DNA from 2 places in the Nocardioides sp. NPDC058538 genome. Region 2 is predicted to be linked to the other one. Evidence: riboswitches for the same ligand, from Rfam matches in the RefSeq annotation. Region 2 holds a riboswitch; the other holds the start of a gene.
What was found. A riboswitch is a leader RNA that binds a small molecule or an ion and turns the genes downstream of it on or off. The one in region 2 is predicted to bind thiamine pyrophosphate.
Positions count from the first base shown of each region.

Region 1 (10,514 bases), on a different contig from region 2:
AGGACGGCGGAGCAGCCGAGCTCCATGGCCAGGGCCGCGTCCGAGGCGGTGCCGACCCCGGCGTCGAGCACGACCGGCACGGACACGGCAGCGACGACCGCCTCGATCGCGTACGGGTTCAGCAGCCCCAGCCCTGACCCGATCGGCGAGCCGAGCGGCATCACCGCCGCGCAGCCGGCGTCCTCGAGGCGGCGGGCCAGGACGGGGTCGTCGGTGGCGTACGGAAGGACCGTGAAGCCTTTGCGCACCAGCTGCTCGGCGGCCTCGACGAGCTCGACGGCGTCGGGCATCAGCGAGGTCTCGTCGCCGATCACCTCCAGCTTGACCCAGTCGGTCTCCAGCGCCTCGCGGGCGAGCTCGGCGGTCAGCACCGCCTCGCGTGCCGAGAGGCAGCCCGCGGTGTTGGGCAGGATCGGCATCTTCGCCGCGCGAAGCGTCTCGAGCAGCCCACCGGAGGCCGTCGAGGACGTACGCCGCATCGAGACCGTCACCAGACCCGGCTCAGCCGCGTCGATGACGTCGGGGAGCAGAGCCAGGTTGGGCAGGCCACCGGTGCCGAGGAAGAGGCGTGAGGACAGCTCGCGGCCGGCGATCTTCAAGATGTCGCTCATCCGCCCTGCACCGCCGTCACGATCTCGACGACATGACCGTCCTGGAGCTGCCATCGCGCCCAGTCGTCGCGCGGCACGATCTCCTCGTCGACGGCGACGGCGATGCCGCTCGGCCGCCGCTCGCCGGTCCTGGCCTCGAGCAGGTCCGCGACGGTGCCGCTGACCTCCATCGGCGCGCTGTTCACGGTGATCTTCATCCGTCCTCCTTCGTCCGGAACCGGCGCGGATCGACCGCGGATTCCACTGAACCTGTCTCGATGTGATCGGCCACCAGCTGCGCGATGAGCGGCGCCAGCAGGACCCCGTTGCGGTAGGCACCCGCGGCGAGCACGACGCCCGGCTCGTGGGTCGGGCCGACCAGGGGGAGGTTGTCGGCGGTGCCCGGGCGGTCCCGCGAGGTCACCTCCACCACGCTCGCGCGGTCGAGCGCCGGCACCACCCGGCGGGCGGAGTCGAGCAGCCGCCACACCCCCTCGACGGTCGGCAGCAGCGGACCGTCGCGCTCCTCGGTGGTGGCCCCGATGACCACCTCGTCGCTCTTGATCCGCGGCACCACGTAGATCTGCTCGCCGTGCGCCCAGGCCCGCACCGTCCGCTCCACCCGCTCCTGCGTCCGTACGCGCACCACGTCCCCGCGCACCGGGCGGATGAGGGAGGAGTACGGAGCGGGCAGTTGGGCTCCGGTCGCGATGACGGTGAGCGTGTTGGTCTCGACACGCCTCCGCCTAGCTGCTCCGGCGGCTCGACCAGCGGATTCGTCGAGACCAACACGGTCCCCGACTCGTTCGAGCAGGGACGCGACGACGGCACGCGGGTCCACCGAATGGTCCTCGGCGAGGAAGGCCCCGCCGGCGACGCGGCCGAGTCCGGGCTCGCGGGCGACCAGCTCGCGGCGCAGGAGTCTTTCGTAGGAGACCCCGGCGAGATCGAGCACCGAGAGCTGCCGCTCGACCTGCTGGACGTCCCCGGCATCGACACCGACCAGCAGGGTCCCGCGGGTGTGCACGGCAACCCCGAGCCTGGCGGCGAAGTCGGGCCAGAGCGCGAGGGAGGACAGGCAGAGCCGGGTCAGGTCCTCCTCGCCGTACCAGGCCTCACCGGCCGGGCTGAGCATGCCGGCCGCGGCGTACGACGCACCCGAGCCCGGCGCCGGATCAACCACCGTGACCTCGTTCCCACGACGGATCAGCTCGTCGGCCACGGACAGCCCGACGATCCCGGCACCGAGGATCCGCACCCGCATCAGCCGACCGCTTCCACGAGCTCCTTCGCGGCCTGGAGCGGATCGGGTTGTCGCCAGAGCCCGCCGATCACGGCGACCCCGTGAGCGCCGGCGGCACGTACAGCCCCGGCGGAAGCCGTCGAGATCCCGCCGATCGCGATCAGCGGGAGGACATCGGCCGCCTCGGAGACCGCGGAGACCCCCAGCGGATCGGGAAGCCCGGCCTTGGAGGTGGTGGCGAAGACTGGTCCGAAGCCGGCGTAGTCAGCGCCCGCGGCGGCGGCCGCCTCGACCGCAGCACGGTCCCGGCAGGTCGCGCCGATGATCAGCCCCGGCGCGGCCGCGTCGGCGATCCGCCGGGCCTCCGCGAGCGGAAGGTCGGAGGCGCCGAGGTGGACGCCGTGCGCACCGGACGCGAGCGCCACGTCGAGCCGGTCGTCGACGACCACACATGCCTCGTACGCACCCACTCGCTCGATCACGGCCGCCGTCAGCGCGAGCAGCTCCCGGGTGGTCGCGGACTTGTCTCGGACCTGGAAACCGGACACACCGGCCCCTGCGAAAGCGGGCAGCAACTCGAGGTCATCCTGCGAGGAGACCAGAGAGAAAATACGTGGAAGAGGCACAACCAATCACTTCCTTCGCCGGCATGATCCGGATCAGGTGTAACGGTCGGAGCGGCCTTAGCTCCCTCTCAGCCCGCTGCCGCGGACTCCCGTGTGGACGTCTCCGACCATAGCGCGCACCACCGAGAACCCCCAGCCCTAGGCCCATCCAGCGGGATACCTCTGGTAGGTCGAGATCCGCGGCGCCGTCGCCCCGTCGCCCCTGACCCCCCGCGGCGAGCCGATCGTGTCGATCGACGATCGCGGCGCGCGAACGTCTGGCGCCGCGATGTGACGTGCCCTACAGTCTTCCCTGAGCGATTGATTCTGCCGATACAAGCGTTGATTCGATCATAAACGATCACTCAGGCCGTGTCGGCCCGACCTCGACTTCGGAGCGAAGACATGCAGACGACGTCCATCACCACGCCCGACACCAAGCTCGCTACCGGGTTCTCCCGGCGCAGCGTCCTGGGCTCCGCCGCCGCAGTGGGCGGGGCCGCCCTGGGCATCGGCGCCCTCACCGCCGGCGCCACCCCGGCGCGGGCCGCCGGCCAGCGCACCATGGTCAACCAGGCCTTCGAGGCGCACGAGATCGTCCGCATCGGACTGATCGGCCTTGGCAACCGCGGCTTCGGCATGGCCCGTGGCTGGGCCGACATCCCCGGCGCGCAGGTGGTCGCGGTGTGCGACATCCGCGCCGACCGCGCCACGCGGGTGGCCGACGACCTCGTCGCGCGCGGCAAGACCCGCCCCAAGGAGTACGGCGGCAAGCGTGGCTCCTTCAAGCAGATGCTCGACCGTGAGGAGCTCGACCTCATCTACATCGCCACCCCCTGGGAGTTCCACTACGACCAGGCGCGGACCTCGATGCTGGCCGGCGCGCACGTCGCTGTCGAGCTGCCGATCGCCACGCAGCTCAACGAGCTGTGGGACCTCGTCAACACCTCCGAGATGACCCGGAAGCACCTGCTGCTCGCCGAGAACTGCAGCTACGGCCGCAACGAGCTGGCGATGCTCAAGATGGCGCACGAGGGGGTCTTCGGCGACATCACCCACGGCGCCGGCGGCTACCTGCACGATCTGCGAGCCCTGCTGTTCAACGACGGCTACTACACCGACGACTGGCGGCGCCTGTGGCACACCCGCAGCACCGCCAGCTTCTACCCGATGCACGGCCTGGCGCCGATCGCTGCCGCGATGGACGTCAACCGCGGCGACCGAGCCGTCACGCTGGCCGCCACCGCGACCGCGCCGCGGGGCCTGGCCGACTACCGCGAGCGCTTCGTCCCCCGCGACCACCGGTCGTGGAAGGAGGAGTACATCAACGGCGACCGCATCAGCTGCGAGATCACCACTTCCGGGGGTCGCACCATCAGCGCCGAGCACAACGTGAGCCAGCCCCGGCCCTACAGCCGCATCAACAGCATCGAGGGCAGCCGCGGCCTGTTCGAGGACTACGTCGGCGGCGACTCGACCGGCGCCCGCGTCTACGCCGAGCCGTTGCACAGCGGCGACACCTGGCGCGGCTTCAAGGCGCTGCGCCAAGAGTTCGACCACTGGCTCTGGAAGGAGCTCGAGGACGACGCCTCCGGGAGCGGTCACGGCGGCATGGACTACATCCTGCAGTGGCGTCTCATCCAGACGATGCGCGCCGGGCTGGTCCCCGACATCGACGTCTACGACTCGGCCATGTGGTGCTCACCGGTCCCGCTGAGCGTCGAGTCGCTGGCCAAGAACGGCAAGCCGGTGGAGATCCCCGACTTCACCCGGGGCAATTGGCGCAAGCCGAGGGTCGGCCTCGACTCGCGCCAGACCGAGATGCCCCCCGTCCCCTGATCCCTACCGACCTCACCTTCCGAAAGGCACCTACCATGGTCGCTCCGTCGTTCATCGCCCGCGCGGCTCTCGCGCTCACGATCGCCCTCGGCGGTCTTCTGGTGGCCCCCGCCGCCACCACAGCGGCACCGGCAGCGGCTGAAGCGACCACGGACACGGTCGGTGTCACCATCGGAGCGGTCGACCTCGACGGGCCGGCCATCGTCGAGGTGCCGGTCACCGTCCGCAACCAATCGACGGCGGCGCTGCGCAAGCTCACGGTCTCGCTCCGGGGACCGGTGGGCTGGCAGGTCGCCCCTGCTTCGCGGTCGGTCTCGGGAGCCGTGAAGCCGGGCGCCAGCGCCACCGTCACCTTCTCGGTGCGGGTGCCCGCGCGGCGTCCGGGCTTCCATCTGCGCACCTTCACCGCCACGGCCGCCTACCGCGGCGGTGACGGCGCGGGTGCCGCGGTCGGCACGCGGGTGGAGCGCTCCGGCGAGCCGATGGCCAATCTGGCGGCGGCCTTCAACAACACCGGGGTCACCGACGAGAGCGCCACCACCGCCGGGAACTTCGACGGTGCCGGCAACAGCTTCTCGGCCCAGAAGCTGGCCGACGTGGGCCTGGGCCGGGGGGCCGAGGTCGAGGCGCTGGGCGCCACCCTGACGATGCCCGACGTCGCGCCCGGCACGGCCGACAACGTCGCCAGCGGCGGCCAAGCCGTGAAGGTGAGCGGCAGCGGCGACGCGCTGGTCCTGCTCGGCTCGGGCAGCAGCTTCGGTGCCACGGGCACGGTCACCGTCTTCTACACCGACGGCACGTCGTCGACGGACGAGACCGGTCTGCCCAACTGGTCGTTCCAGGAGGCCGACGCGCACGGCGCGACGTTGGTCGCCTCGAGCGTCGGTCGCAACCGACCCGACGGGTACGGCGACGCGGCCTACCAGTACCGGGTCTTCGCCAACTGGGTGCCGCTGACCGCCGGCAAGACCGTCGACTTCGTGGTCCTGCCCGCCAACAGTGCCCTGCATGTGTTCGCGATGGGCCTCGCCGGCTGACCCGCTCCGGTAGGTTGCCGAAGTCAGGAGAGCACCCGAGCGAGTTCGAGGATCACATGTCCAGGCACACCCGGCTCGTGGCGGTGCTCACCGATGCCTGAGCGCGTCCTGCGCGTGGGGCTGGTGGGCTCCGGGCCCTGGGCCCGGCTGACCGTGGCGCCGGCGCTCGCCGCCGCACCCGAGGTGCGGCTGACCCACGGCTGGTCGCGCAACGACGCCGACCTCGCCGACCTGGCCCGCCGACACGGCTTCGAGCCGGCGAGCACCTACGTCGACCTGCTGGACCGGGTCGACGTCGTCGCGTTCTGCGTGCCGCCCGACGTCCAGGCCGGGCTGACGCCGGCGGCGTTGGACGCCGGCAAGGCGCTGCTGCTCGAGAAGCCGGTGGCCCGTCGGGTCGAGCAGGCCGAGAGGCTGCACGGACATCCCGAGCCGGTGCTCGTCCACTACTCCCGGCTGCTCGACAGCACCGTCGCCCCGTGGTTGGACGCCGCGGCCGAACGCACGTGGTCATCGGCGAGGGCGGTGCTCACGAACACGGCCACGGTCGGCGACGACCCCTTCGGCCGATCTGCGTGGCGGCGCGAGACCGACGGCGCCCTGTGGGATCTCGGACCCCACGTGCTCGCCGCCCTGCAGGTCGCGCTCGGTGACGTGACGACCGTCTCGGCCCGCCGTACCGACGAGGGCATCGTGCTCGAGACCACCCATGCGCGAGGGGCGAGCGCGCGGTCGCTGGTGTCGGTCTCGGCGTCCACGAAGCAGGACGTCCTCGAGCTGGTCGGCACCGACGACTGCGTGCACCGCCTGCCCCGGGACCCACGGCAGGGCGGGGTCCAGACCTACCGCGCGCTCGTCTCCGGCCTGGTGCCGCCGTCCGGCCCGTCCCTCGGCCCGTGCGCCGCGGCGGTGATGGATCCCGCCTTCAGTACCTCCGTGGTGGCGACGCTGGTCGCGGCATCGGCTGCCCTGCGAGCCGGGCCCGCCGCCTGACGGCCGGCTCCCAGCCCCCGCCCCGCCCCGCGCATAACAGCCACGACTCCACGCCGCTCTCGAGCAGGCTGGCGCCAACATCCTCTGCCCTCGATGTCGCGGCCCCGGAGCCGACGCCGGGACCGAGGCCGGGACCGAGGCCGGGGGCGGCGTACGATTCTCTTCCGTGGCTGACGTTGAGTTCCGATACTCCGACCTCCTCCCGACCGGCAAGGACGACACCCCTTACCGCTTGATCACGAGCGAGGGGGTGGAAGAGATCGAGGTCGACGGGCGCAAGTTCCTCAAGGTCGACCCCGAGGCGATCCGCCGGCTGACCGCCGAGGCGATGAAGGACATCAACCAGTACCTCCGCCCGGCCCACCTCCAGCAGCTCCGCAAGATCATCGACGATCCCGAGGCCTCCGGCAACGACCGCTTCGTCGCGCTCGACCTGCTCAAGAACGTCAACATCTCCGCCGGCGGGATCCTGCCGATGTGTCAGGACACGGGCACCGCGATCGTGATGGGCAAGAAGTCCGAGGGCGTGCTGACCGGCGCCGACGACGCCGAGACCGTCTCGCGGGGAGTCTTCGACGCCTACACCAAGCTCAACCTCCGCTACTCCCAGCTCGCGCCGCTGACCACGTACGAGGAGAAGAACACCGGCTCCAACCTGCCCGCGCAGGTCGAGATCTACTCGACCACGGAGGGTGAGAACGGCCCCGAGTACAAGTTCCTCTTCATGGCGAAGGGCGGCGGCTCGGCCAACAAGTCGTTCCTGTTCCAGGAGACCAAGGCGATCCTTCACCCCGACCGGATCCTGACCTTCCTGGACGAGAAGATCCGCTCGCTCGGCACGGCCGCCTGCCCGCCGTACCACCTCGCCGTCGTCATCGGCGGGACCTCCGCGGAGTTCGCGCTGAAGACGGCCAAGTACGCCTCAGCCCACTACCTCGACAACCTCCCGACCGAGGGCTCGATGAGCGCCCACGGCTTCCGCGACACCGACCTCGAGACTCAGGTCTTCGAACTCACCCAGTCCTTCGGGATCGGGGCCCAGTTCGGTGGCAAGTATTTCTGCCATGACGTACGCGTCGTCCGGCTCCCCCGCCACGGCGCCTCCTGCCCCGTGGCCATCGCGGTCTCCTGCTCCGCCGACCGCCAGGCGCTGGGCAAGATCACCCGCGACGGAGTCTTCCTCGAGCAGCTCGAGACCGACCCGGCGCAGTACATGCCCGACGCCGGCATGGCCGAGGAGATCGCGGCCGGCGAGGTCGTGGACATCGACCTGAACCAACCGATGTCGGAGATCCTGGCGACGCTGTCGCAGCACCCGGTCAAGACCCGTCTCTCCCTGTCCGGCCCGATGGTCGTGGCCCGCGACATCGCGCACGCCAAGATCAAGGAGCGCCTCGACGCCGGCGAGGAGATGCCGGACTACCTGAAGAACCACCCGGTCTACTACGCCGGGCCCGCCAAGACGCCCGAGGGGATGGCCTCAGGCTCCTTCGGCCCGACCACCGCCGGCCGGATGGACTCCTACGTCGAGCAGTTCCAGGCCGCGGGCGGCTCGATGGTCATGCTCGCCAAGGGCAACCGCTCCAAGGTCGTGGCCGAGGCCTGCGGGACCTACGGCGGCTTCTACCTCGGCTCCATCGGTGGCCCCGCCGCTCGGCTGGCACAGGACTGCATCAAGTCGGTCGAGGTGCTCGAGTACCCCGAGCTCGGCATGGAGGCGGTCTGGAAGATCGAGGTCGAGAACTTCCCGGCCTTCATCGTCGTCGACGGCGAGGGCAACGACTTCTTCACCGACCCCTCCGGCACCACCACCATCCCCCTCACCGGGATCAGGGTGCGGTCGAAGGAGCGCTGAGCCGGCGCCGCCCAATTCGCTGTCGCACTTCGTCTATCGGTCGTAGTATTCCTGCTATGCCCGATAGCGAGAGCACAACGGCGCTCACCGACCTGGCGCTCGACGTACGCGACCTGCGGGTGCGCTACGGCAGCAACGAGGTGCTCAAGGGCGTGACCTTCTCCGCCCGTCGCGGTGAGGTTGTCGCCCTGCTCGGCCCCAACGGCGCCGGCAAGACCACGACCATCGAGGTCCTTGAAGGATTCCGGATGCCGACCTCAGGCGACGTCTCGGTGCTGGGCTCCGACCCGGCACGGGGCGACGAGCGGTGGCGCGCGCGGGTCGGCGTGGTGCTCCAATCATGGCGGGACCACAGCCGCTGGCGGGTGCGCGACCTGCTCGACTACCACGCGCGGTTCTACGCGCCGTACGCCACCGCTGAGGTCCCTCGCCCGTGGGACGTCGACGAACTCCTCGCCGTCGTCGGCCTCACCGCCCACGCAGACCAGAGGGTGATGCGGCTCTCCGGCGGCCAGCGCCGCCGGGTCGACGTCGCGATCGGCATCGTCGGCCGTCCTGAGCTGGTGTTCCTCGATGAGCCGACGGCCGGCTTCGACCCGCACGCGCGACGAGAGTTCCACGAACTGGTGCACCGGCTCTCCGACTTCGAGAACACGACCGTGCTGCTGACCACCCACGACCTGGCCGAGGCGGAGAAGCTCGCCGACCGGATCCTCGTGCTCGACCGCGGCACGATCATCGCCGACGGCAGTCCCGACAAGCTGGCCCTCGACCTCACGACCAAGGCGGAGGTCCGCTGGACCGCCGGAGGCGAGCGGCACGTGCATGCGGTCGAGGACCGCGACCCGACCGAGTTCGTACGCCGCCTGCTCGCGACCGACCCCGACGTGACTGAGCTCGAGGTGAAACGGGCCAACCTCGAGGACACCTACCTCGCGCTCGTCCAGCGGGTCGAGAGCGGCCAGGCCGAGGAGCACGAGAAGCTGGAGGCGCTGTCATGATCACCACCGGGACGAAAGGCACGCGCGGCGTCGCCGTACGCGCTGGGCTGCACCGCGGCTGGCTGGAGACCAAGTATTCGCTGACCGACGTCGGCGACATCTTCTGGATGCTCCTGTTCCCGGTCAGCTTCACGGTGACGCTGCTGTTCATGCGCGGCAACACCGTGCCCGGCACCGACCTCGCACTGGGTGCGATGGTGCTGCCGAGCCTGATCGGGATGTCGATCGCCTTCGGCGGCCTCGCGGGCCCGGCGATGCAGATCGCCACCGACCGTGAGGACGGCACGCTGCTGCGGGCCAAAGCGACGCCCGACGGGATGCTCGGCTACCTGATCGGCAAGATCTGGTTCTTCGGGCTGACCACGCTGGCCAGCCTGGTGCTGCTCGCGATTCCCGCGATGACGGTGATCGGCGACCTCCGGATCGACGGCCGCACGGCGCTGCTGCTCCCGGTCATCTTCGTCGTCGGCATGGTCGCGACCGTTCCGATCGGGTCGGCGCTCGGCTCGATCTTCAAGTCGAGCGCCCAGTCGATGCTGATCATGCTGGCCTCGATGCTGTTGATCGCGATCTCCGGCATCTTCTACCCGATCACCGCGATGCCCACCTGGCTGCAGTGGGTCGGGCAGATCTTCCCCTTCTACTGGCTCGGGCTCGGCACACGGTCCGCGATGATGCCGGCAGGGGCGGAGGCCGCGGAGATCGGAGACTCCTGGCGCACGGTCGAGATGTTCGGCGTCCTCGGCGTCTGGGCCGTGGTCGGCCTCGTCCTGGCACCGATCGTGCTCCGCCGGATGGCTCGCCGCCAGACCGGCTCCGCGATCGCGGCCGCGCGCGACAAGGTCATGACCAGGGGCTACTGACCTGTGGCCAACGAATCGGACACCGTCTACAACCGGATCGCGATGCTACGCGCCGAGCGCGGCATCTCGCGTCGGGAGCTCGCCGACGCCCTCGGCGTCCACTACCAGACCGTGGGCTACCTCGAGCGTGGCGAGTACAGCCCGTCGCTGCACCTCGCGCTTCGGATCGCCGCCTACTTCGGGGTCGCCGTCGAGGTCGTCTTCGCCATCGAGCCGTTCAAGCGTCTCGGCGACTGATCCCATTCCTTCCGGAGCAGCCGAAGACCGGACCTCCCCCGGCGCTGAGCCTCGGCGATGCGGGGCGACCGGCTAGGTTGAAGGGCGCCGATCCCCGACGACGAGGAGACCCCCATGCAGTGCCCCATCGACGGTGCCACCCTGGTGATGAGCGAGCGCCAAGGCATCGAGATCGACTACTGCCCGCAGTGCCGTGGCGTGTGGCTGGACCGCGGCGAGATCGACAAGATCATCGAGCGGTCCGTCGGTGC
Region 1 is NZ_JBHXNY010000006.1:108,884-119,397, forward strand. Features, by position in the region: gene ACFWQC_RS07755 (thiazole synthase) at 1-611, opposite strand, end outside; gene thiS (sulfur carrier protein ThiS) at 608-808, opposite strand; gene thiO (glycine oxidase ThiO) at 805-1,854, opposite strand; gene thiE (thiamine phosphate synthase) at 1,854-2,459, opposite strand; TPP riboswitch at 2,453-2,562, opposite strand; gene ACFWQC_RS07775 (Gfo/Idh/MocA family protein) at 2,844-4,277, shown strand; gene ACFWQC_RS07780 (NEW3 domain-containing protein) at 4,313-5,314, shown strand; gene ACFWQC_RS07785 (Gfo/Idh/MocA family protein) at 5,408-6,307, shown strand; gene ACFWQC_RS07790 (fumarate hydratase) at 6,474-8,162, shown strand; gene ACFWQC_RS07795 (ABC transporter ATP-binding protein) at 8,219-9,163, shown strand; gene ACFWQC_RS07800 (ABC transporter permease) at 9,160-10,026, shown strand; gene ACFWQC_RS07805 (helix-turn-helix transcriptional regulator) at 10,030-10,263, shown strand; gene ACFWQC_RS07810 (zf-TFIIB domain-containing protein) at 10,378-10,514, shown strand, end outside.
Region 1: linked by a shared signal. The riboswitch ahead of thiE (thiamine phosphate synthase) and the one ahead of ACFWQC_RS00875 (thiamine ABC transporter substrate binding subunit) in region 2 are both predicted to bind thiamine pyrophosphate.

Region 2 (10,514 bases):
GGGGATCGGCCGGCCGCGGGTCGAGCCGTCCTTCGTCGGCGGGGTCGTCGACGACATGGTCCAGGTCCCCGACGCGGCGTCGATCGCGACGATGCGCTGGCTCTCGGCCCGGATGGGCCGCTCGGTCGGCCCCTCGACGGGCACCAACGTGTGGGCATCGCTGGGTGTCGTACGCGAGATGTCCGAGGCCGGCACCGAGGGCAGCGTCGTCTCGCTGCTGTGCGACTCCGGGGAGCGCTACCGCTCCTCCTACTACGACGACGGCTGGGTGAGCGAGAAGGGCATCGACCTGGCGCCGTACGCCTCGGCTCTCGCCGGCTACGAGCGCACCGGCGTCCTCGTCGACCCGTCCTGACGGGCCCAGATCCGCAGCCCCAGCGTGATCAGCGCCCACACGACGGCGACGATCAGGATCTCGTTGAGGACGTAGACCGGCCACGGCCCGAGCAGGTCGAGCATCGAGCCCGACTCCGGCTTGTAGCGCAGGTAGCCGTAGTTGGCGTCGAGGACGAGGTTGAGGACGTACGCCACGACGGCCCACGCCGCCGTCGTCGCGACCGTCCAGCCGTAGTCGCGCCACCGGGGTAGCAGCTTGAGCCCGAAGACCAGATAGACCGCGGCGGTCACGATCATCAGGTGCTGACCCCAGAAGGTGAAGTAGCTGACGTCCGGGAAGTCCATCACGTCCGGGGTGAACACGCCCTGCGTGGTCAGCGTGAGGCCCCAGAAGCAGGTCAGCGCGGTCGGGTAGGGATGGTGGGTCCACAGCGCGAACGCCGCCGCGACCCACGCCAGGTCGCACAGGTGGATCGGCAGATCGATGAAGAGATCGAAGTCGGTGACCCACTCGTGGGCCTGCAGCGGGATCGTCGTCAGCGGGATCGCGAGCGCGAATCCTCGTGAGAATCTCGACGGCTTCGCCTCGGTCCGCTGCCGTCTGCCCAGCCAGACGACAGCCACGATCCCCGCTGTGAGCAGGGACAACGGCACCAGGTGCGCCAGACCGTAAGCCTGCATGACGGAAGTCTGACGGGATTCTCGAAAAAATTCTTCCCAACCCGCGTCATGGGTCGGCGGGTGGCCCGTTTCATCGGCGAGAAGGTCGCCCACCGGTGGGGGGTGGACGAACTTCCAGGTGGCGGTCCCTCTGAATGCACACTGCGGGGGTGGTGTGCAATCAGAGGGACGCCTCGCTTTTAGGTGCGCTCAGGGGGCCGTTCCGGTCACCGCGGTCGCGTAGAGGTCCTCGTCGTGATGGATCTCCGCGACGAGCCCCTGCTCCCGCATCAGGCTCGCGGTGACGGCCGCCTGCTCCTGGCCGGCCTCGATGACGAGTACGCCGCCGGCGGCCAGATGCTTCGGAGCCTGCTCGATCACGCGGCGCTGGACGTCGAGCCCGTCCGCGCCGCCGTCGAGGGCCACGTGGTGCTCGTGGTCGCGCGCCTCGGGCGGCATGTTCCGGATCTGGTCGCTCGGCACGTACGGCGCGTTGGCCACGATCACGTCGAGCTCGAGGTCGTGGGGGAGCGGGTCGTAGAGATCGCCGAGGAGCACCCGTCGGTTTCGGGGTCTGAACGCAGTGGCCCCGAGCTTGTCGAGATTTCCCCGAGCGCACTCGACCGCCGCCGGGTCGATGTCGGTGGCCCAGACCTCCGCCTCCGGCCGGCGCGCCGCGATGGCGGCGCCCAGCGCTCCGGCCCCGCAGCCGAGGTCGAGCACCTTGGGTGCCGCGATTCGCTCGGCCGTCCGGCAGGCGAGCTCGACCATCAGCGCCGAGCGCTGCCGGGGCACGAACACCCCCGGTGCGACCCGGATCCGGAGCCCGCAGAACTCGGCCCAGCCCAGGATGAGCTCCAGCGGCTCGCCGGCCGCGCGGCGTACGACCATCTCCTCTCGCTCCAGGGCGGAGACCGGGGCGGACTCGAGCAGTGCCGCCTCGTCCTCGGCGAAGACGCAGCCGGCGGCGCGGAGCCGGGCGACGAGCCCCGGATCGGGAGAGGTGGAGGTCATTGGAGAAGATTGGCACGTGGACGCCGTGACCCTGATCGGATTTATCGTGGCCGGGTATGCCGCGTTCGTGACGATCGCGGCCGTGCTCGGCGTGGTGCTGAAGGCGCCCCGGCCGAAATGGCTGGATCAGGTGGCGTGGATGCTGGAGATCCTGGCGATCGTGCTCGCGATCGGTGCCCTGGCGGCCTGGTCGGGCGGACGCAAGCCGGAGTCGCTGTCGACCTTCCTGGGCTACCTCGGCGCGCTGGTGTGCCTGATGCCGCTCGCTCTGCAGACGATGCGCGGGGACCGCTCGACCTGGTCCTCGGGCGTGATCGCGGCGGCTGCCCTGGCGACGGGCGTCGTGGCCGTACGCGTCATGATGGTCCGGTGACCGCGACCTCCCCTGCCAAGACTCGTTCCGGTCCGCACCTGGTGCTGCTGACGGTCTACGCGATCTTCGTACTCGCCGCGGGAGCCCGGTCCCTGGTGCAGGTCTTCACCGCCTTCGACGAGGCCCCGATCGCCTACTCGCTCTCGGTCGTCGCCGCGGCGACGTACGTCGCGGGCTGGTTCGCGATCCGCCGGGCGGCCGGCGGGTCGGCGGGCTTCGCGAAGATCATGCTGTGGGTCGAGCTGGCCGGCGTCATCGTCGTCGGTGTCCTGTCCCTGGCCGTGCCGTCCTGGTTCCCGGATGACTCGGTATGGTCGAAGTTCGGGAGCGGATACGGTTTCGTTCCTGCCCTGTTGCCGATCCTGGGCCTGCTCTGGCTCTGGAAGGTCAACCCGAAGGAGACGGATGAGTCAGTCGACAGCCACCGCGATCTCGCCTGACTCAGGGGAGCACTGGTCCGCTCCGGGAGCGTGGACGGTCGCCGACGGCGTGCACCGGATCCCGCTGCCGCTGCCGATGGACGGGCTCAAGGCGGTCAACATCTACGTCCTCGAGGGCGACGACGGGCTCTCGCTGGTCGACGGTGGCTGGGCGATCACCGAGGGGCGGGAAGCGCTCGAGTCCGGGCTGAAGAATCTCGGCTTCGAGTTCGGTGACATCCGGCGGTTCCTCGTGACCCACGTACACCGCGACCACTACACGCTCGCCTCGGTCCTCGGTCAGGAGTTCGGCGCGGACGTGCTGCTCGGCGCCGGCGACCGGGCCACGCTCGAGCTCACCAACGGCGATCTCGACGGCTGGGTCTCGACCGACCGGCTGCTCGCGTACGCCGGTGCGCACGAGCTGGCCGCCGAGTGGGCCGCCAACCCGCCGCCCGCGCCCGATCTCTCCCACTGGCGGATGCCCTCGCAGTGGCTGGAGGGCGACGTACGCCTCGACGTGGCCGGGCGTGACCTCGATGCCGTGCACACCCCTGGCCACACCCAGGGCCACTACGTCTATGCGGACCTGGCCGGCTCGGTCCTGTTCGCCGGCGACCACGTGCTGCCCACGATCACACCGTCGATCGGCTTCGAGCCGGTGCCGGTCATCGACCCGCTCGGCGACTTCATGGCCTCGCTGACCAAGGTCAGGACCCTGCCAGACCTGCGGCTGCTGCCCGCTCACGGTCCGGTCGCCACCTCCTCGCACGCCCGCGTCGACGAGCTCCTGGCCCACCACGAGTCGCGGCTGGCCCAGTCGCTGGCGTCCTTGCAGGCTGGTCGACGCTCCGCGCTCGAGGTCGCCAACGACCTCGGCTGGACCCGCCACGAGCGCGCCTTCGCCGAGCTCGACTTCTTCAACGCCGGCCTCGCCGTCATGGAGACCAAGGCCCATCTCGAGCTGCTGGCCGCCCGCGGTCAGGCGACCCGTGAGGAGACCGAGGCGAGCGTGCTCTTCGCCCCTGTCAGCGCGTGAGCCGCATCGGGGTGTGCGGGATGCCGTCCTCGAGGAACTCCTCGCCGTCCTTCACGAACCCGAACTTGGCGTACCAGCCGGCCAGCGGCGTCTGAGCGTCGAGGACGACGTCGCGATCGGTGACGGCCTCGACGGCGGCGGTCATGATCACGTCGGCCAGGCCCTTGCCGCGGTGGGTGGGGGCGAGGACGACGCGGCCGATCCGCCATACGTCGCCGTCGTCGAGGATGCGGGCGGTGCCGGCGAGCTGGTCGCCGTCGCTCAGCACCACGTGACGCGTCCCGGGCTCGAGGTCACGGCCGTCCAGGTCGAGGTAGGGGCAGTCCTGCTCGACGATGAAGACGTCTTGGCGCAGCCGCCACAGGGAGTACGCGGTCTTGGGGGACAGGTCGTCGAAGGACGAGATGGCGACGTCGGTCATGGGTGGATTCTCGCAACCAGTAGTGTTGGCGGGAACAGACAGGGGAGGCCGGAAGGCCTGAGAGTGCGGCGAACAGCGCCGCAGACCCTCCGAACCTGCTCCGGTTGATACCGGCGAAGGGAGTCAGGAATGCGCATGCGTACGCCTGCCATCGCTGCCACTGCTATCTCGGCGCTGCTGCTGTCCGCGTGCGGGGGCAGCCCCGCTGAGCCGGACGCCGAGCCGTCGAGCGGAGCCGACGACAAGACCGTCGTGCTGCTGACCCACGACAGCTTCACGCTGCCGAAGGAGGTGCTGGCCGAGTTCACCGAGAAGACCGGCTACACCGCCGAGATCCGGCACGCGGGCGATGGTGGCGAGCTGACCACCAAGATCGCCCTGGACACCGGCAACCCCGACGGTGACGCGGTCTTCGGCGTCGACAACACCTTCGCCAGCCGCGCGATCGACCAGGGCGCGCTGGAGGCCTACACGCCGAAGACGATCCCGGCTGGGGTCGACGAGTTCAACCTCCCGGGCGACGAGAAGCACTTCCTCACCCCGGTCGACAACGGCAGCGTGTGCGTCAACATCGACACCGAGTGGTTCGCCGCGAAGAAGCTGACGCCGCCGACGTCGCTCGACGACCTGGCCGAGCCGGCGTACAAGGATCTCTTCGTCACGCCGGGTGCGGCGACGTCGACGCCGGGGATGGCGTTCCTGCTGGCGACCGTGGCCGAGTACGGCGAGGACGGCTGGGCCGACTACTGGGGCAAGCTGATGGACAACGGCACCAAGGTCGTCGACGGCTGGGACCAGGCCTACTACTCAGACTTCACCCAGGGCGGCGGCAAGGGGACGCGACCGATCGTCGTGTCGTACGACTCCTCGCCGGCCTTCACCGTCAAGGACGGCAAGACGACGACCAAGGCGCTGCTGGACACCTGCTTCCGACAGGTCGAGTACGCCGGTGTGCTCGAGGGCGCCGACCACCCCGAAGGCGCCAAGGCGCTGATCGACTTCATGCTCTCCGACAGCGTGCAGGGGGCACTGCCGGAGAGCATGTACGTGTTCCCCGTCTCCTCCGGCGTCGAACTGCCTGCCGACTGGGCGAAGTTCGCCCAGCAGCCGACCTCGCCACTCTCGGTGGAGCCTGAGGAGATCGACGAGAACCGGGAAGCGTGGCTGGCGACCTGGAGTGACACGATCGCGCAGTGAGCTCCACCCGTCGTGCTGTGACCCGGCGAATCGGGACCCTGGTCGCGCTCGCCGCTCTCCCGGTGGCCGTGCTGGCGGTCTTCTTCGTCCTGCCGGTCATCGGGATGGTGCAGCGCGGCCTGTTCTTCGAAGGATCCTTCGATCCGTCGGTCGTGACCAGGATCCTGGGGCGCCCGGAGATCCAGCGCGCGCTCTGGTTCACGCTGTGGTCCTCGGGGCTGGCGACGGTGCTGAGCGTCGCGCTCGGGCTGCCGGCCGCCTTCGCGCTCTATCGGCTGAGCTTTCCGATGCAGCGGATCATCCGGGCGGGGCTGCTGGTGCCGTTCGTGCTTCCCACCGTCGTCGTCGGTGTCGCCTTCCGCGAGCTCATCGGCGAGGCCGGGCTGTTGGCCGGGTTGGGGCTCGACGGGACGCCGACGGCCATCATCCTCGGGCTGGTCTTCTTCAACGCCTCGGTGGTCATCCGTGCGGTCGGGGCGGCCTGGGAGTCGCTCGACCCGCGCCCCGGGGAGGCCGCTGCCGCTCTCGGAGCGTCGCCTTCCCGGGTCCTGTGGACGATCACCCTGCCCGCGCTGCGTCCCGCGATCGTCTCCGCGGCCTCGGTGGTCTTCCTCTTCTGTGCGACCGCGTTCGGGATCGTGCTCACCCTCGGCGGGGTGCGCTACAACAGCATCGAGACCGAGATCTACAAGCTGACCTTCACGCTGTTCGACCTTCCCGGTGCCGCGGTGCTGTCGGTGCTCCAGCTGGTGGTCGTCATCGGGCTGCTGGTCGTGGCCGGCCGACTGCGCTCGGTGCCGGATCCCGCGCAGTCCCGGGTCGTCGTACGCCGCCGGCGGGTCTCGCTGCGAGACATCCCGGCTCTGTTGTCGACGTCGGTGCTGGTCCTGCTGGTCGCCGGGCCGCTGCTCGCCCTGCTGCTCGGGTCGCTGCGAGACGATGACCGGTGGAGTCTCGGGAACTACGCGGCCCTGCAGACTCCCGGGTTCGACCCTCCGCTGCCGGTGCCGGTCACGACCGCGCTGATGACCTCGCTGGCGGTTGCGGTGCAAGCCTCCTTGGTCGCGCTGGCCCTCGGGCTGCTGGTCGCTTTCGCGGTGACGCGCCGGTCCCGTTCGGTGGCCGAGCGGCGGGTACGTTCCGTCCTGGACGGGCTCTTCATGGTGCCGCTCGGGGTCAGCGCCGTCACGCTGGGGCTCGGGCTCTACCTGACCCTCGGGTCCGCCCCGCTCGACTTCCGCGACGAGCCGTGGCTGGTGCCGCTCGCACAGGCTCTCGTCGCGTTGCCCCTGGTCGTACGCACCCTGGTGCCGGTCCTGGGATCGGTCGACGACCGCCTCCGCCAGGCCGCCGCCGGGCTCGGGGCCGGGCCGTTGCGCGCGGTCATGACCGTGGACGTACCTGCCATCTGGAAGCCGCTCCTCGCCTCCTCCGGGTTCGCGTTCGCGGCGTCGCTCGGGGAGTTCGGCGCGACCTCCTTCCTCGTGCGCGAGGAGCGCCCCACCCTCCCCGTCGTCATCCTCCGATTGCTCTCCCGTCCAGGCTCGGACAACTACGGCATGGCCCTCGCCGCCGCCTGCGTCCTCGCAGCCACCACCGCCGTCGTGATGCTCCTCGTCGAGCGTCTCCGCGTACCTTCGATCGGAGCACTGTGAACCAGGATCGAGGTTGCGATGCTGTCGCTGCGTGAGGTGTCGGTGGCGTACGACGGGAAGGCGGCCGTCTCGGACGTCAGCCTGGAGCTGGCGGACGGGGAGGTGCTGGCGCTGCTCGGGCCGTCGGGGTCGGGGAAGTCGACGCTGCTGCGGGCCGTGGCGGGGCTGGAGCCGGCGTCGGGGGAGATCAGCTGGGACGGGCGGGAGCTGCGCGGGGTGCCGACGCACAAGCGTGGCTTCGCGCTGATGTTCCAGGACGGGCAGCTGTTCTCGCACCTCAGCGTCGCGAACAACGTCGCCTACGCGATGCGGTTGCGCCGGATCCCGGCCGCCGACCGTACGAGGAAGGTCGCCGACCTGCTGGAGCTCGTCGGCCTGGGCGGCTACCAGGACCGCCTCCCGGGCACGCTGAGCGGTGGCGAGCGGCAGCGGGTCGCGCTCGCGCGGGCGCTCGCGGTCGAACCGCGGCTGCTGCTCCTCGACGAGCCGCTCTCCGCGCTCGACGCCGGGCTGCGGGAACGGCTCGCGGGGGACCTGCGTCGGATCCTGCACGAGGCGGGCACCACCGCGCTGATGGTCACCCACGACCAGGAGGAGGCCTTCGCGGTCGCCGACCGGATCGCGCTCCTGCGCGACGGTCACCTGGTGCAGGCGGGAACCCTGCGGGAGGTGTGGGCGAGGCCCACGGACACCTGGGCCGCCCTGTTCCTGGGCTATGCCCGCGTGCTCGAGGGGCCGGCGGCGTACACGGTCCTGAAGGCCGCCGGGATGGCACCGGCCGAAGCGGTTGCGCTGCGCCGCTCGGCCTTCGTCGCCGACCCGTCCGGACCACTCACCGGCACCGTGGTCTCGGCCAGGGCCACGCCGGAGCAGCACCGGCTCGTCGTACGTCTCGATGACGTCGGGGACGTCGACGCCGTCGCCGACTCGGCACCGGCGCCGGGGGAGTCGGTCAGGCTGAGGGTCGAGCCGAATCGGCTGGCGATCCCCGCATCGGCCGAGGGATCAGGCACCCAGGAATCGGCAGAGCAACCACCGGCCACTTAGAATTAGCGGCTATGTATCGTCGCGCTCAGATCTTCCTCGTCAGCAGCGCGCTGATCTTCGGCCTGATCGCAGTCGTGACCGCGCAGATCGTCGACAAGCGCATGCTCGACCCGGAGGGCTTCCTCGGACCGTCCTGGCTCCGCCTTCCCCTCCTCGTCGGAGCTGCGCTCCTCGTCGACCTCGTGCCACGAACGCTGTGGAAGTCGAAGTTCAGGTGGAAGGACATGGGGCCGATCTTCAAGGAGCGGGTCCGCACCCACTGGACCCGTGAGCGGCTGACGCTGGTGGCGTTGGGCATCGTCTGCTTCTACCTGGTCTACGTCTGCTACCGGAACCTCAAGTCGTTCCTGCCGTTCGTGGTGCCGGAGACCTATGAGTTCGACCACGAGCTGCACCTGATCGACAAGGCGGTGTTCTTCGGCGCCGACCCGGCGATCGTGCTCCACGACCTCCTCGGCACCGGCTGGGCGGCCTGGTTCCTCTCCTACATCTACATGTGGTTCCTGCCGCTGGTGCCGTTCGCCGTCGCCGGCTGGCTGGTGTGGTCGCGCAACCTCGCCTACGGCTACTGGTTCGTGAGCTCGCAGTGCATCGCCTGGATCCTGGGCACGGTCTCGTACTACTGCCTGCCGACGGTCGGTCCGGGCCTGCAGTACCCCTATCTCTACGCGGACCTGCCCGAGACACCGGCGAGCACACTGATGGAGTCGCTGGTCTTCACCCGACAGCACGTGCTCTTCGACGTCGACGCCAACGTGGTGCAGTCGGTCGGTGGCTTCGCCTCGCTGCACTGCGGCATCACCCTGCTGGTGGCGCTGATGATCCAGGCGACGGTCAACAACAAGATCGCCCGCTGGGCCGGTTGGATCAACTTCGGGATCACCGTCGTCGCGACCATCTACTTCGGCTGGCACTACCTCGCCGACGACATCGCGGGCTGCATGATCGCGCTCGTCGCCTTCTACTTCGGCGGCCTGGCGGCCGGCCAGAAGTTCCAGCGCAAGGGTGTGCGGCGACTCGTCGCGGAGTCCGACGAGATCGCCGACCGCGAGTCGAAGGTCGCCCACGAGCTGACCTGATCCGGGCTTGATCGAGGCTTAAGGTGGCGGTGTGACCGCCATCGATGCAGCCTCATTGACCGCACTTCTCGACGGGCGATACGCGGGAGTCCGGGAGGACGTACGCAAGTCCCTGATCGAGCGTGCCGACTTCCTCGACGAGGTCGAGGAACTGTCCCGGCCGGAGTATCGCGAGCGCGTACGGGAGGTGCTTCTCGACGTCTCCGCGTCCGGTCTGACCGGGCTCGGGTTCCCGAAGGAGTACGGCGGGGGCGGTGACGTCGGCGCCTCCATCGCCGCCTTCGAGGAGATGGCCGGCGGCGACCTGTCTCTGCTGGTGAAGTCGGGCGTGCAGTTCGGGCTCTTCGGAGGCGCGATCCTGCAGCTCGGGACCGCGCGCCACCACGATCGGTATCTCGCCGACATCGTCTCCGGGAGCCTGCTCGGGTGCTTCGCGATGACCGAGCACGGCCACGGGTCCAACGTGGCCGCCGTGGGGACCGTGGCCACCTACGACCCGGATGCGCGGGAGTTCGTCATCGAGACGACCCGGGAGGATGCGTACAAGGACTACATCGGCAACGCCGCGGCCCACGGTGAGCTCGCGGTCGTCTTCGCCCAGCTCGTGGTCGGCGGCGAGGAGCGCGGCGTCCATGCCCTGGTGGTGCCGATCCGGGTGGGCGGCGCGCCTGCTCCCGGCGTCCGGATCGAGGACGACGGACCCAAGATGGGGCTCAACGGCGTCGACAACGGACGACTGTGGTTCTCGGGCGTGCGGGTGCCGCGTACATCCCTCCTGAACCGCTTCGCGGACGTCACCGAGGCCGGCGAGTACGTCTCCGAGATCGAGTCGGCCGGGCGGCGCTTCTTCACCATGCTCGGCACGCTCGTGCAGGGACGCGTCTCGGTCGGCGGCGCCGGGATCCGGGCATCCGAGGTCGCGCTGACGATCGCGGTCCGCTACGCGCTGCGGCGCCGGCAGTTCGAGGCGTCCTCGGACGCCGAGGAGTCGCTGCTCCTCGACTACGGCCAGCACCAGCGGCGGCTGCTGCCGTTGCTCGCGCGGACCTATGCGCTGCGCTTCGCGCAGGAGGTCGTACGCGACGACCTGCACGACGTCTTCTCCGGCGTCACGACCTCCGAGCACGCCCGGCGCGAGCTCGAGTCGCGAGCGGCCGGCACCAAGGCCCTGGCGACCTGGCACGCGACCCGAACGATCCAGGAGTGCCGCGAGGCCTGCGGCGGGGCCGGCTATCTGGCCGCCAACCGGTTTGCGGCCCTGAAGGCCGACACCG
Region 2 is NZ_JBHXNY010000001.1:166,363-176,876, forward strand. Features, by position in the region: gene ACFWQC_RS00840 (PLP-dependent cysteine synthase family protein) at 1-355, shown strand, start outside; gene ACFWQC_RS00845 (TIGR02206 family membrane protein) at 319-1,017, opposite strand; gene ACFWQC_RS00850 (putative protein N(5)-glutamine methyltransferase) at 1,207-2,010, opposite strand; gene ACFWQC_RS00855 (hypothetical protein) at 2,027-2,383, shown strand; gene ACFWQC_RS00860 (hypothetical protein) at 2,380-2,823, shown strand; gene ACFWQC_RS00865 (MBL fold metallo-hydrolase) at 2,789-3,841, shown strand; gene ACFWQC_RS00870 (GNAT family N-acetyltransferase) at 3,831-4,262, opposite strand; TPP riboswitch at 4,293-4,401, shown strand; gene ACFWQC_RS00875 (thiamine ABC transporter substrate binding subunit) at 4,398-5,459, shown strand; gene ACFWQC_RS00880 (ABC transporter permease) at 5,456-7,114, shown strand; gene ACFWQC_RS00885 (ABC transporter ATP-binding protein) at 7,133-8,161, shown strand; gene ACFWQC_RS00890 (phosphatase PAP2 family protein) at 8,173-9,240, shown strand; gene ACFWQC_RS00895 (acyl-CoA dehydrogenase) at 9,272-10,514, shown strand, end outside.